Regions from separate parts of the Antricoccus suffuscus genome, predicted to be linked through region 1. Evidence: riboswitches for the same ligand, from Rfam matches in the RefSeq annotation. Region 1 holds a riboswitch; the other holds the start of a gene.
What was found. Region 1 has a riboswitch for thiamine pyrophosphate ahead of thiM (hydroxyethylthiazole kinase). Riboswitches for the same ligand answer to the same signal wherever they lie in the genome.

Region 1 (7,169 bases):
GCGAGTGCGCTGGCGTGGGCCAGCACTCGCGAGTAGTCACGAAGATACAGGGCGTCTTGTGCCAGGTACCAGGAAAACTGGTCGTGCCCCAGCGTGCCGTCGCCCAGCCCGCGCACGAAGGGAAGTGCGTCGATACCGTCTCGGACGGACCTAATCCCGGTCCACCACTTCTTGGCTACGTCGTCGGCGGTCGATCTGGTCACCGTTCCGCCGCGCGACCACATGCCGGCAAAGTGATGGACCGGCCCGTGCCCGTGGCCGACGTGCAGCCCGGCGCCGTTCGCGATGCTCTCCGTCAGCCAGGCTTTCACTTGTGCGACGGACTTCTCCCAGTTGCCGGTTTGCGGCTGCACCGTAGCCAGCGCTGAGGACAGAGAGCAGCCTGTGCCGTGCGTGTGTTTGGTCTTGATGCGCCGCCCTGGGAATTCGACGACCGTTCGCCGGCCGGACAGTGCCGCGGACGCGTCGACGAGGGCGTCTGGTGCCGCATCACCGTCGAGGTGCCCACCTTTTGCCAGAACGATCACGCTATGCGCCGCCGAGACACGGGTTGCTTGCGCTAGGACCGCTTCCCACGTCAACGCAGCGTCCTCCTCCGCTAGTACGGCGAGCTCGGGGATATTGGGCGTCACGAGGTCTACCCGGCTCAGCAGCGCACGCATCGCCGCCTCGGCTTCTGCATCGAGCAGCCGGTCGCCACTGGTGGCAACCATCACCGGGTCGAGTACGACGATCGGCGGGCGTGCCCTGTCGAGCCATCCGCGGACCGTATCGATGATTTCGACGTTGCCGAGCATCCCGATCTTGACCGCATCGATCGCCACGTCGTCGCTCACCGCGTCGAGCTGCTCGGTCAGGAACGATGAGGGTGGGACGTGCACCGACCGGACTCCCGTGGTGTTTTGGGCGACCAGCGCGGTGACGACGGCCATGCCGTAACCGCCGTTGGCGGCGATGCTTTTGAGGTCGGCTTGTATGCCGGCCCCGCCGGTGGGATCGGTCCCGGCGATGCTGAGCACGCGGGGAATCGATGTCGGGTTGTCGGTATTCATTCTGCGCCATTCCACCTTTGAGAGAGCTCGCGAGCGGCCACTTCGGGGTCCTCGGCGGCGCAGATGGCCGAGACGACGGCCGCGCCCGCGGCGCCGTTCGCCCGCAACAAAGCCATATCTGACGCCGTGATCCCGCCAATCGCGACGGCCGGCAAATCGATGAGACTGGCCAGCCGGGCGAACTCCTCGATGCCCAGTGCGTCGGGTGCGTCCGGTTTGGTGCTGGTCGGGTGTAGCGTGCCGATACCGACGTAGTCCACGCGCGCTGGATCGGCCGCCGCGGCCGCTAGCTGCTCGTCTGTGCGAGCACTGAGCCCGATTATGGCGTCGTCGCCGATGGCGCTCCGCACCGCTGACACGGTCTGGTCAGACTGCCCGACGTGTACGCCGCTCACCCGTATGCCGCGGGCCTGCGCTGCAAGGAAGACCTCCACGCGATCGTTGACAAACAATGCGACTGTCGGTGGCAGCGCCGCTGCTACTCTCGTCACGACGTCCAGAAACTCCTTGTCCGACGCGGTTTTTTCGCGGATTTGTACGGCGGTGACTCCGCCGGCGACGGCGAGCGAGACCGTGTCGACGATGTCGCGTCCACGCGCACGGGACTGCGCCGAGTCGGTCACCAAGTAGAGGGAGAGGTCGACCTTCACAAGATCGCCGCCCTCTGGGCGATCGCGTCGCCGTCGATCGCGGCCAGAGCATCGATAAAGCCGACCGCGAACGAACCGGGCCCGGTGCTTTTTTCGGCGGCAAGCTCCGCGGCAATCGTGTAAACCATGATCGCTGCGATCGTGGTGGACAGTCGATCTTCATCCACTGCGGCGAACGCGGCCATTACGGCGCCCAACGCACAGCCACCACCGGTCACCTGAGTCAGCAGCGGACTTCCGTTGGCGATCCGCACGGCCGACGTACCGTTGGTGACCAGGTCCACCGGCCCCGAGACCGCGACCACGCTGCCCGTCTGCGCTGCGAGCGCGGTGGCAGCGGGTAGTGCAGTCTCGACGTCATCGGTCGCATCGACGCCGCGGCCACCGGCGCCATCGCCGGCGAGGGCGATGACCTCGGAGGCGTTGCCGCGGATGATTGTTGGACGAAGGTCGCGAAGTTGGTAGCTGAACGGCGTGCGCACGGGCATCGATCCGATGGCGACCGGGTCCAGTACCCACGGCGTACCGGCCGTATTGGCGGCCACGGCTGCCTCGGTCATCGCCTCCCGCTGTTCGGCACGCGGAGTACCGAGGTTGATCAGTAGGCCCGACGCGATGCTGGCGAACGCGCCTGCTTCCTGTGGGATGTCCGCCATGGCAGGAGATGCGCCCAGCGCGAGCATTGCGTTGGCGGTGAAGTTGACGACGACGCTGTTGGTGATGCACTGGACGAGCGGCGCATCGGCGCGCACTCGGCTTAAGGCCGTTTGGGTAAAGCTGATGGGGTCTTCCGGCGTACGCGTCATATGCGCGACATCCCTTCGCTAGCACGAACTAGATCAGGTTCAACGGGTTTGTTCTCAGCCCGGCGAGCGGGCACCCCGTGTCACAAGGTATGAACCACTGTATACGGTCGGCGAGGCGCGATATGGGCGCGGAGCACTCACCAGCGATCAGGGCCGTAGGCAATACTGCAGCGAAAGGCAAACCCGATGACTCACACGGACACCTCTTATATCACTGAGCAGTACGGCGAGGTGACGGTGCTGGTTGGCGCGCAATCGGGCGCGTATCCGTTCGCCAACTCGCTATTAATACCTGGTGCCGATACAACAGCAGTCATCGATCCGTCGCTGTCGCTTGTCGGCAGCGCGCCGCCGGCAGATCTGGTACTGATCACTCACGCGCATGAGGACCACATCGCTGGCGTCGGCAAATATGATGTCCCGGTCCACGTGCATGATCGAGACCGTGAGCGGCTGCAATCGCCCGAAGCGTTGATCACCGGATTCGATACACCGCCGGACTCGTTCGAGTCATCGGTCGCCAAGATGCGCGACTTCTTCCATGTGGAAGGAATCCCGGACGCGCAGGGCTTTGAGGACGGGACCGTGTTCGACCTCGGCGGCCGTACCGTCACGGTCATCCACCTGCCCGGCCATACCGCGGGCCATAGCGGGTTTCTCATTGAGCCCGACGGATTCTTGTTTGTGGGTGATATCGACCTGACCGGGATCGGCCCGCTGTATTCCGATGTGGGCAGCAGTCTCACCGATTTCGAAGCGTCGGCTCGACGCTGCGTCGATATCGACGCACAGTGGTACGGCACATCGCACCAGAAGGGAGTGATCGACGGCGCCGGTGAGTTCCGGCGTCGGCTCGACGCATACATGGGCGTGGTCCAGCGCCGCGATGACACAATGCTGGCTTTTCTCCGCGAGCCCGCCTACTTTGACGAGATCGCCGAGCGGCGGCTCGTCTACCGCCCGCACGTCGAAGGAGCCCATGTTGCGCCAGTCGAGCGGTCCACGGCTCAGCAGCACCTCGAACGGCTGATCGGCCAAGGGCGAGTCGCGGAGGTCGAGCCCGGGCGATTCCGCGCCGTTTAACTTTGCGCGACGTCAGGGTCGGCAGTCGTGCATTCGGCTCGACATGAGAGAAGGATGTGCGATATGAGACTCGAGACGCTGCTTCCGCTTGGCAAGGTCGATCCCGGGTTGCGGGCCCCGGAGATACCGTTCGACATTTCGCAGGTCGGGCAAAGCGCGAAGCTGTTGGAGGATGCCGGCTATCACGGACTCGCATTCGAGGAGACCAAGGACGACCCGTTCATGGTCCTCGCACTTGCGGCGCAAGCCACGACGAGACTGCAGCTGACGACGGCGGTCGCGATCGCGTTTCCGCGCAGCCCCACGGTGACTGCCCTTAGCGCATGGACTCTGCAGAAGCTCTCCCGCGGCCGGTTTGTGCTGGGCCTCGGCACTCAGGTGCGCGGTCATATCCAGCGGCGTTACGGCATGACCTGGTCACCGCCGGCGCCCTGGATGCGCGAATACATCCACGCCGTACGCGCCGTCTGGGACTGCTGGCAGAACGGTACGCCGCTCAACGTCAGCGGAGAGCATTACAACCTCAACTTGATGGTGCCGCTGTTTAACCCCGGACCGATCGAGCATCCGCACATCCCGATCCACATGGCCTCGGTCAACAGAGTCATGTGCCGCGTGGCGGGGGAGGTCGCCGATGGCATCCGCCCGCACCCGGTCTGTACGCCGACGTACATCGAACAGGTCATGCTTCCGGCGGTGCGGGCTGGCGCCGAGAAGTCGGGCAGGTCACTCGAAGATTTTCGGGTTTGCATGAAACCGCTCGTTGCGAGCGCGGCGACCGAAGAAGAACTTGTCCCGAAGATCCGTGACGCGCGGGCTCGGATTGCCTTCTACGCCTCGACACCTGGCTACATCAAGGCGTTCGAACATCTCGGCCTTGGCGACCTCGCGCGCGAATGCGCGGTGTTGTCTAAAGCGCAGCGTTGGGAGGAGTTGCCGGCGTATATCTCCGACGAGGTACTCGACCAGTTCGCGGTGATTGGCACGTATGACGAGATCGGCCAACGGCTGGTCGAGCGATTCGGAAAGGTCGTCACCGACGTCGAGTTCTCGATCGCGGTCAACACCGATGAAGATCGCCAGACACTCGCGCGGCTCGCTGGTGACATTCAGGCCGACGATGGAAGGGCGGCTCGGCGCACGATCTTGGGGGCCTAGCGGTGCGTTCGTACGAACAGGTGCCGAGGGGTGTCGTGCGAATCATTGCTGAGATGTAAGGGTTCCGCTGCTTATTCGCGTCTGTTGTTGAGGGTGATGCGGTGGTGCAGGACCGGTACGCGGTCGGGGTCGATCCACGCAGGCGGGCGCCAGTGCGGTAGTCCGCCGATCATGACTGATTCCCAGCCGCGGTCTTCGTATTCGCGGTGGTGGTAGCCGCACGCGAGGGCCAGGTTGTCGATGTCGGTCGGGCCGCCGTCTTGCCATGCGGTGACGTGGTGGATTTGGCACCATTCCGGTGGTACGTCGCAGCCGGGGAAGGTGCAGCCACCGTCCCGGGCGACCAGGGCGGCGTATTGCCGGTCGGTGGCGAGCCGCACGGCGTGGCCCAGGTGCAGCACGACGCCGTTGCTGTTCAGGACGGCGGGCAGGAACTTCAGGTGCGCGGCTTCGGCGAGTAGGTCCCGCACCGGGACCTGCACGCCGTGGGTGCTGGTGGCGTATCCGCAGCCGGCCTTGAGGTCCTCGAGGCGGATGGTGGTGATCACGGTCCCGCGGGTCCCGCCGCGGCCACTCGGCACGCCACCACCGCCGGCGTTGCTGGTGCTGCCATTTCCGTTGCCGCTGCCACCATCGCTGCCGCCGTTGCTGCCAGCGTTGCCGGTGCCAGCACCACCGCCGCCGCCGTTGCCAGTGCTGTTCCTGTTGGTGTCGAGGAGTCGGTTGACTGCCGTGAGTAACGCGTCGTGCACGCGCTGCCCACCGCTGCGCGCGTCCCGCCCGGACGCGTCGGCCGGTCGCGGCGCGGCGAGCGGGTCGAGGACGGCGCGTAGTTTCGCGAGCAGTTCGGCGGTCACCTGACCGGTCACGGCGCCGTTGTCGTGTAGGTGCAGGGCGCGTTGCCGGGCGCGTTGTTCATCGCGGGGTTCGTCACCGTCGGGGTCTAGGCGCGCGATGATCTCGGCCGCGAGCCGGGTGAGGTCTTTCGGCCCGAGGGTGGTGGCGTGAGTGGTCAGGATGGTTTCTGCCTCGCCGCGGTCGGCGTCGGAGACGTCGGGCCGGTGGGCGAGGTGGTTCAGGCAGGTAGTGATCACGCGGGCTTGGGCCGGGGTGAGGCGTCCGGCGCGTTGCCGCGCCGCGAGGTACTCCCACCGTGGTGGCTGCGGCTGGCCGGTGAACGTGACCCGCGCGCCGAGGCTGGCGGCGGCCTCGACCCGGTGCCGCGCATCGGTATGCGTCACGTGCAGGGTGTCTGCGAGCAGGATCGCGATGGTCCGTTTCGACGCTATCTGCGCGGCGCTGGTGTCCTCCAGCGCGCCGATGACCGCGTGATCGACCGCGGCGAGGGCGTTACGGGCTTGTTCGAGGGTACTGGCGAACTGCATCAACCCGGCCGGCCCGAGCCCGGACAGGCTGGCCCGGTCGGCGGTGTCGATCAACTCCCGCGTGGCCTCAGTGAACGCGTGCTGGACGGTGGCGAGGCGTTCGGGTGCGGGGAGGTAGGCCACGCTCACGACTACTCACCTCACTCCATCTCTCAGTCACTTCATTCATTAGCACGTACGTTCGATTATAAGCGATCACCGCGACATTTGTCTAGAGGTCAGGGTCGGGATTGACGCGATATTTGATGTCGGCAGGACGCGGTGCCGCGATGGGGTAATTGACGGAGCCGGTTAGCAGGATACGTTGATCGCAAAACATTTCATCTCACGAAGGACTTATCGATGGCTGACACATTCCCACTGCCCAATGCCTCCATTGATCTGAAGGGTGAGGTCGCGATCGTTACCGGCGCCACCTCGGGTCTCGGCCGCCGCTTCGCGAAAGTGCTCGCCGCCGCTGGCGCGAGTGTCGTAGCCACGGGTCGGCGCACTGAGAGGCTTGAGGAGGTCGTCGCTGAGATCACGGCTGACGGCGGCCTGGCAGTCGGCGTCGCAGTCGACGTCCTCGACGCCGACTCGATCGTGCACGCGGTCGATGAATGCGAAAAAGCCTTTGGTACGGCGACAATTTTAGTCAACAACGCCGGGATTCCGGACGCGCAACGGGCCGTGAAGATGTCCGTCGATCTCGTTGACCGAGTGATCGGCACTAACCTGCGTGGTCCGTACCTGCTCGCCTGCGAGGTGGCGAAGCGGCTTATTGCCGAGAAACGTGGGGGCCGGATCGTCAACATCTCGTCGATGGGCGCCTTCGAGTACGGCGGCAACGGAGCGGCGCTCTACTCCATCACCAAGGCCGCGGTAAACCGGATGACCGAAGCGCTATCGGTGGAGTGGGCTCGGTTTGGGATCAACGTCAACGGGATCGCACCCGGTGCATTCTCCTCCGAGATGATGGACGGCATGCTCGAGCGGATGGGCGATATCGCGCAGTACTACCCACGCAAGCGACTCGGTGATCCGGCGCAGATGGAC
Region 2 (7,169 bases), on a different contig from region 1:
GTTCGGCGTACTGGACGTTTTGGGCTGCGAGATCGGTCGCGACGCCGTAGGTGAGCTCGCGTACGTCGATCGGCTCGCGGACGAGGTCGACTACCGACAGATAGACCTCGATGAAGTGTCCGAAATCGGTGAACGTGAAGTAGTCCGCGAGTGCATCGGGGTCCGACGGCACGGTGCCTGGATGTCGCGCGGCGAGGCTCGCGACGGTAGCCGGTGATGCGGAGCCCACCTGGTGTACGTGGAGCTCGGCCTTCGGCAGGTTGGCGATGAACGCGGCGATATCGGGTGGGACTGGCGACTGTGTCATCCGCCAATTATCGCCTGTCGTCAAGCCATCAACGGAACCGCAACTCCGGTGGCGTGGTCGGACTCGAGATACGAGATGATGGGTTCCGTCCCGTCGCTGACACCCGAACACCGAGGAAATGATGCCGAGATGACCCAGTCGCCCTACGGAGGCCAGTCGCCGTACCAGAATCAGGGTGGCTATCAGGACCAGCCTCCAGCGACGAAAAACAAACTGCCCGTGGTGCTCGCGGGACTGATTGCGGTCGTCGGTCTCGCCATCGCGGTCGTCATCATCGTGGTCGGCAGGTCCGGTTCGGGCGACAATCAGGCTGCTGGGGACGGCGGCCAGTCGGGTACCTCCACTCAGTCAGCGCAGTCGGACGCCAGTAAGACCTCCGACAGCAAGGGAACCAAGTCCGACAAGTCGAGTGGCGCCGGGGACACGGTGACAAAATCCGAGCTTCCAAAGGGATTCCCCGTTCCCGATGGCTTAGACATCTCGACCTACAGCACGGGCGGCGAAGTTAGCGGTCTGGCGACACTGACCGATCCTGAAGCGGCGTATAACTTCTGGATGAGCGAACTGCCTAAGGCCGGCTACGAGATCAGCGACAAGACCAAAACCGGCTCAGGTGAGAGTCTGATCGGCCAGATCACCTTCTCGGGGAATGGTTACGGCTCCTCGACCATCTCTATCGTCGGTACAACGGCCGCGATCGGGCTAAAGCCTAAGACGGACTAGCCGAAAATCGTCCGGAACGTACCGCCGATGATGCTGTACGCCGTCGCGCCGGCGCAGACGATCACGGTCACCAGGACCAGTAGCGTGTCGCGCCGGCGCCAGAATGACTCGCGGGCAAGCGAGCGTCGCCGCCCGTCCCCTGAACTGGTCGAGGGGCTGGAGCGATCCGGGTCGAACCCGCGCGAATCCATCGCCGTGGCGAGCCGGGTGGCGCGGCGTACCGACGACACGAGAAGCGCGACCAAGCTGGCGGTCAGCATCCGGGCGTGCCTGAGCGGGTTCGCGCCGCCGGAGATCCCACGGGTACGACGGGCCATCTTGATGTGCTGCCAGTCGTCGTAGATGAGCGGGATCATGCGCACCGCGGCCAGTGAGCCGATCGCGAATCGCGGCGACGTGTGCCAGTGCGTGATGAGCGCGTCGCCGAGGTCGGTCGGTTCGAGGATCGCGAAGAACAGGACACCCGGTAGGGCCATTGCCAGCAGCCGGACCGCGACCGCGCACGCGGCACCGAGTGAGCCGGACGTGACGTGGAGGGGACCCCACTGCAGCAACGTCGTACCGCCGCTGGCGGCCGAGAAGATCAGGTTGGTGAGTACGACGACGGCTAGGGCGAGCGCGATCGGCCACCCGCGCGCCCACCACTGGCGCGGCGTCATCCGTGACATCACGACCAGTGGAATTTCGGCGGCGAGCACGATGAGCGAGACTCGCAGGTCGAGGTTGATCAGCAGAGTCAGGGAGATGACCAGGATGATCGAGATCCCCACGAGCGGGTTGTACCGTCGTAGCAGCGATTTCGGCGCGGCCTGACCGAAGCCGACGAGTCCGGGAGGCGGCATCAGCGCACCTCCTCGGTACGACGCAGGCCGATAATCTCGTCCGAGAGCGTGTCCACCAGCAGGTGGTCGTGAGTTACCAGCAGCAGTGCGGCGCCGTCGTCACGCTGCTGCGCCAACAACCGATGAAGTTCCGCCCAGGTACGCCGGTCCTGGCCGAAGGTCGGCTCGTCGAGCACGAGGACTCGTGGTGCCGTCGCTAGTGCGGTCGCCACCGAGAGGCGTCGCTTCTCGCCCCCGGAGAGTGTGAAGGGGTTGGCATCGGCGAGATGCGTGAGATGGAGACGTTCGAGTAGTTCCTCGGCGCGTCGTTGAGCGTCGTGCCGGCCCGCCCGCTGTGCGCCCAGGGCTATTTCGGCCGACAGCGTCCCCGTCAAAAACTGGTGCTCTGGATTCTGGAAGACGGTACCGATCCGTGATACTAGTATCGACGCTTTCCATTTGTGTAGGGGTTTCCGTCGAATCTCCGCATTCGCGAGGGCGTCGGTTGCGGTCACGCTCCCACTACTGGGGCCGCGGAGCCCCGACAGCATCATCGCCAACGTCGATTTGCCGGACCCGTTCGGTCCGACGAGTGCCGTTGTCGTGCCTGCTCGCAACGTGAAGTCGGCGGGCTGAGGCAAGAGTGGCCCGTCGGCCGAGTGACGATAGCGTGGCGCTGCCGCGTGCATCAGGTCATCACCAACGGCGCTGCAGAAGCTTGGTGCTACTGGCGCGGAGTCGTCGATCCAGACCCCTTGTGCGGCAAGGGATGTGGCCTGCGCGCCGATAACCGTGCCCGGTGTGCCGTCGGCGATGACCCCGTCCTGCGAGTCGATCACGATCACCCGGTCGACGATAGGCAGGGCCACCGAGACCTTGTGCTCGATCATCAGGATCGTGCTTGACCTGCTGCGGCGCAGTCGATCGAGCGCACCGACGACGGTTGCCGTGCCTTCCGGGTCGAGATTCGCCGTCGGCTCGTCAAGCAGCAGGAGTCCCGGTCGCAGCGCCAGTACGCCGGCTAGCACGAGACGTTGGCGCTCGCCGCCGGACAGCGAGTGGGTCGAGCGGGTCACGTCGTACTTGAAGTCGACTTGTGCGAGCGCGTCGTGGACGCGCGGCCAGATGTGGTCCATTGGTACGCCGTGGTTTTCGAGTCCGAAAGCGACCTCGTCACCGCACCTGCCCATGACTATCTGCGCGTCCGGGTCTTGGAAGACGATGCCCGAGCGGCCGTCACCAGGACGCGGTGGTTGGCCGTCGATCAGGATCTCACCCTCGATATCGCCGGACTCGTAGTCCAGCAGGCCGGCGATCGCGCTGAGCAGCGTGCTCTTCCCGGCGCCGGAGGCGCCCAGTAAGAGCACTCGTTCGCCGGGCTCGATGGTGAACGAGATGCCGCGTACCGCCCAGGTCGGGCGCGCGAGATGCCGAAAGCCGAACCCACGCACCTCAATCCGGGCGGGGGACCGACCCCGGTCGGGGTGCGGGCTCACGCAGGTATGCGCCTCTGCTCACGCCGGGCCGGCAGCGCGCCGGACGCTTGCAAAGCCTTGTGCAGAGCCAGACTCGCGAGGCCGCACACGACCAATGCGCCGATGGTCGTCGCTACTACGTGCACGACTTTCCAGCCGGTCGCGAACTCCGGGTAGTACGTCGTGACGTCTAGGAGCCCGGACGCGATTCCCGCCGTGGCGCCGGAGAGGAAGACGACCAGTGGCTTCCAGATGCGGTAGAGGACGACGGCGTACCCGACTTCGGCGCCGATTCCCTGGATGACGCCGTACAACAGGATCGAGCCGCCCGACCATGGCGCGCCGAAGAGGACCGAGACGAGTGCGGCGAGCGACTCGGCCAGGATCCCCGAGCCGGCGCGCTTCGTCACCAGGGGCGCGAGTACGCCGGGCAGCAGCCAGACGCCGACGATCAGGCCGCCCCACGGAGATCCGGCGAAGAGTTTGTCGAATGCGGGGCTGATGGTGTTCCAGCCCCAGAAGACGACGCCGAAGACGACGCCGATGACGGCGGTGATCAGAATGTCGGAGGTCCGCCATCGCGAAAATGCGGTCGATGCGCGGGCCTTGGTCGGCGTACTACTTGCGCGCGTTGGTTTGGTACTTGTCACGTTGATCCCTGCCCTCTGGTTCAAGGACAGAAAAGCGGCACGTCTCGCCGTGGCTCATCCTTTCGAATCGCCCGCGGCGTTCGACTCCCTGCGCTGGCATTACCCAGATCAGGTGTGAGGGTCTGCGGTTGCCCGCACTCTCAGCGCTGTGCGCTCCCCTGTCGTACTTAGGAGTGTTACAGGTCCAACTGTAGGGCAGGCGGCGTCGATGGTGGCGCCGGGGTGAGCCTGGCGTGGCTGGGTCAGGCGTGCTGCGTGACCGTCGGTGGATACCGACCGTGGTCGATCTTGATTGGTTCGGTGCGCGGGTACGCCTCGGGCGGCGCGTGTTGTCCGGTCTCCGCGGTTTCGACGATGTCCGCGAGGATCACCGTCACGTTGTCCGGCGCGCCCGCGGCGAGGGTGAGCGCGATGAGCTTGTCCGCCGCGGCGTCGATGTCCTCAAGATCGAGGGCCGTGGTGATGTCGTCGATATCGACGTAGTCGGTGAGGCCGTCGCTGCACACGAGATAACGATCGCCGTGCATCCGCACCAGCGTCGTGAAACGGGGCTTGACCTTGCTGCCGTCGACCGATTTGACGATGACGCTGCGATAGGGATGGTCATGTGCTTCCTGCGCCGTGATCTCGCCGGAATCGACCAACATCTGCACGAACGAGTCGTCGCTGGTCAGTTGCGTCAACCGAGAACGACTCCGCTGGTAGACGTACGCCCGCGAGTCGCCGACGTTGGCCACCACGATCCGCCGGTCGCCGAACAATATCGCGGTGGCCGTCGTACCCATCCCGGCCAGTTCGGGGCTTGTCTCGACCGCGGCCGCAATCGCCTTGCTGCTCTCATCGATCGCGGCCGCCAATGTTGTGTAGAGGCGCGGGTCGACGGTGTGTTCGTCGATGTCGGCGAAATGCTCAGCGGTGATCGCCGACGCGACCTCACCGGCTTCGTGTCCGCCCATCCCGTCGGCGACGACGATGAGTCGATTGCCTACGTGGTAGGAGTCTTCGTTGTTTCCGCGTTTCAGCCCTGGGTGCGTGCGCGCCGTCGCGTTGATGGCATATGACATCGGGTGCTCACCCCTCATCGGCTGATCTGGTGCTGGTCAATCTTACCCATCAGTGGCGATCGGGCGGGGTACGTCGCAACGTGCGTACGCCAAGGTGACGCGGATGCTAATGATCGGTCTCATCATCGGTGCCTTCGGCTATCAGCGTGTTCTGATGTCCGCGGCGGTTATGCCGGCGGATCAACCCGGATTCCTCCAGATCCAGATCCCGCTCGATCTGCTGGTAGCTCCCTTCGGACAACTTGCCGTTGTTGCGCAACCGGATGTACGTCGCGCGCTCGGATGCGATGATGTCGCGCCGTACGTGGTTGATCGTGTCCTGGTACTGCAGGTAGAGGTCGCGGTCGGCCTCGGCAACACTCGCCTCGGCGCCGCGGGCTTTAAGCCAGCGTTCGACGAGCAACCGCGCGGGCGCGGGGAGGTGGTGTTGGTCCAGTGCCGCGTGGGCGATCTCGCTGGCGCCCGCCATCGCTTCGTGGCGGGCCCGTCGTACCTCGATGGCGGCCGTCTCCGGATCGTCCGCATGTACGCCGACGATCCGAGCGAACCATGGCAAGGTTGGCCCTTGCAGGACGAGTGTGCCGAAGATGACGACCACCGTGCACAACAGAATCAGGTCGCGGTGCGGCGTATCTAGCGGCAAGGTCTGTGCCGCCGCCAGCGAAACAACGCCGCGCATCCCGGCCCAGGACACCACCGCCAGCTTCCGAGGCTCCAGGCGGTGCTCGCGGCGGAATAGGCGCGAGAGCGCGTCGCCGCCGTACACCCAGAGCGGCCTGCTGAGCACGACCACGAGCAGGGTGGTGACCGCGGCCAGCAACGCCGTACCCGCGCTCTCCTGGACCGATCGGACGATGTCCCAAAGCTGCAGTCCGATCAACGCGAAGACGGCACCCTCCAGGACGTAACGCAGCGTCGCGAACGTCGCCCCTTCGACGATCCGGACGTCTCCTGACACATGAGTCGCAGAGGTGAAGCCGACGATCAGCCCGGCGACGACGACCGCGAGTACGCCGGAGCCGTGCAATTGCTCTCCGAGGAGGTACGCCACGAATGGCGTAATCAGCGACAGCGCGGTGATCGACAACGAATTGGACAGTGCGTTGCGTGCCCAGGAGACGCCCACGCCGAGGATCGCGCCGACGGCGAGCCCGATCGCGGCGGACGTCGCGAACTCGCCGACCGCGGCACCGGAACCAAACGTGCCGACGCCGATCGCGGTGACCGCCACCTTGAGCATGACGAGCGAGGTCGCGTCGTTGAAGAGCGACTCGCCTTCGAGCAGTGTCACGACGCTGCGCGGCAGCCCGACCTTGCGGGCCACCGCCACCGCGGCGACGGCATCCGGTGGGGCGACGACCGCGCCAAGCGCGAGCGCCACCGGAAAGGGGATCGCGGGCACGACTGCGTGCACGATCAGGCCGACCACCACGGCCGTCAGGATCACGGCAACGACGGCGAGCTGCAGGATCGGTCGGAGCAGCTTCTTGAACGCGATGATCGAGGACTCCATGCCGGCGGCGTACAGCAGCGGCGGGAGCAGGATGAACAGAATGACGTCGGGTGACACGGTGAAGCTGGGTACGCCGGGGATGAACGACACGCCGAAACCGATGAGGACCAACAGCACCGGTGCGGCGATGCGCAGCCGGCTGGCGAGGCCGTTGACGATGATGACTCCGGCGACGAGGCCGATGACCGGCCAGAGCTGAGGCATGACCTCACCCTAAGACCCCCGATCCGTGTCGTCGTCCTCTCGCAACTCCACGTATGTGCCGTAACGCAACGCCGCTGGCAAAATTTCGCTGCCAACTGGCACATGTGTGCCCGAACGGCCGTGACGGAGGCGGCGTTAGGCGAGAGCGCTGCGGACGGTCGGGGGCAGTACTTCGCCGGCGCGACCGGTCACCACGAGCCGGGCGATCGAGTCAAGCGGCGTCGGCTCGTCGTTGATGATCGCCAGTTGTGCGCCGTGTCGTACGGCGTGGACTGGCAAGTCCGCTGCGGGGAAGACTTGCAGCGACGAGCCAATCGCCAGCACGAGGTCGGCTTGCTCCATCAGATCGGTGGATGCCTCGATGATGCCGGGGAACAGCATCTGGCCGAACGATACGGTCGCGGACTTCACC

Region 2: another riboswitch for thiamine pyrophosphate. It lies ahead of CLV47_RS01890 (ECF transporter S component); the one in region 1 lies ahead of thiM (hydroxyethylthiazole kinase).

What each region holds. Positions count from the first base shown of each region.
Region 1 covers NZ_PVUE01000007.1:4,417-11,585, forward strand. Annotated here, with positions in the region: gene CLV47_RS09730 (bifunctional hydroxymethylpyrimidine kinase/phosphomethylpyrimidine kinase) at 1-1,052, opposite strand, end outside; gene thiE (thiamine phosphate synthase) at 1,049-1,702, opposite strand; gene thiM (hydroxyethylthiazole kinase) at 1,699-2,508, opposite strand; TPP riboswitch at 2,502-2,596, opposite strand; gene CLV47_RS09745 (MBL fold metallo-hydrolase) at 2,695-3,591, shown strand; gene CLV47_RS09750 (TIGR03617 family F420-dependent LLM class oxidoreductase) at 3,655-4,749, shown strand; gene CLV47_RS09755 (HNH endonuclease signature motif containing protein) at 4,821-6,263, opposite strand; gene CLV47_RS09760 (SDR family NAD(P)-dependent oxidoreductase) at 6,477-7,169, shown strand, end outside.
Region 2 covers NZ_PVUE01000001.1:384,242-391,410, forward strand. Annotated here, with positions in the region: gene CLV47_RS01870 (adenosine deaminase) at 1-307, opposite strand, end outside; gene CLV47_RS01875 (hypothetical protein) at 437-1,030, shown strand; gene CLV47_RS01880 (energy-coupling factor transporter transmembrane component T family protein) at 1,027-1,872, opposite strand; gene CLV47_RS01885 (ABC transporter ATP-binding protein) at 1,872-3,347, opposite strand; gene CLV47_RS01890 (ECF transporter S component) at 3,344-3,976, opposite strand; TPP riboswitch at 4,045-4,146, opposite strand; gene CLV47_RS01895 (PP2C family protein-serine/threonine phosphatase) at 4,219-5,040, opposite strand; gene CLV47_RS01900 (cation:proton antiporter) at 5,147-6,757, opposite strand; gene CLV47_RS01905 (SIR2 family NAD-dependent protein deacylase) at 6,893-7,169, opposite strand, start outside.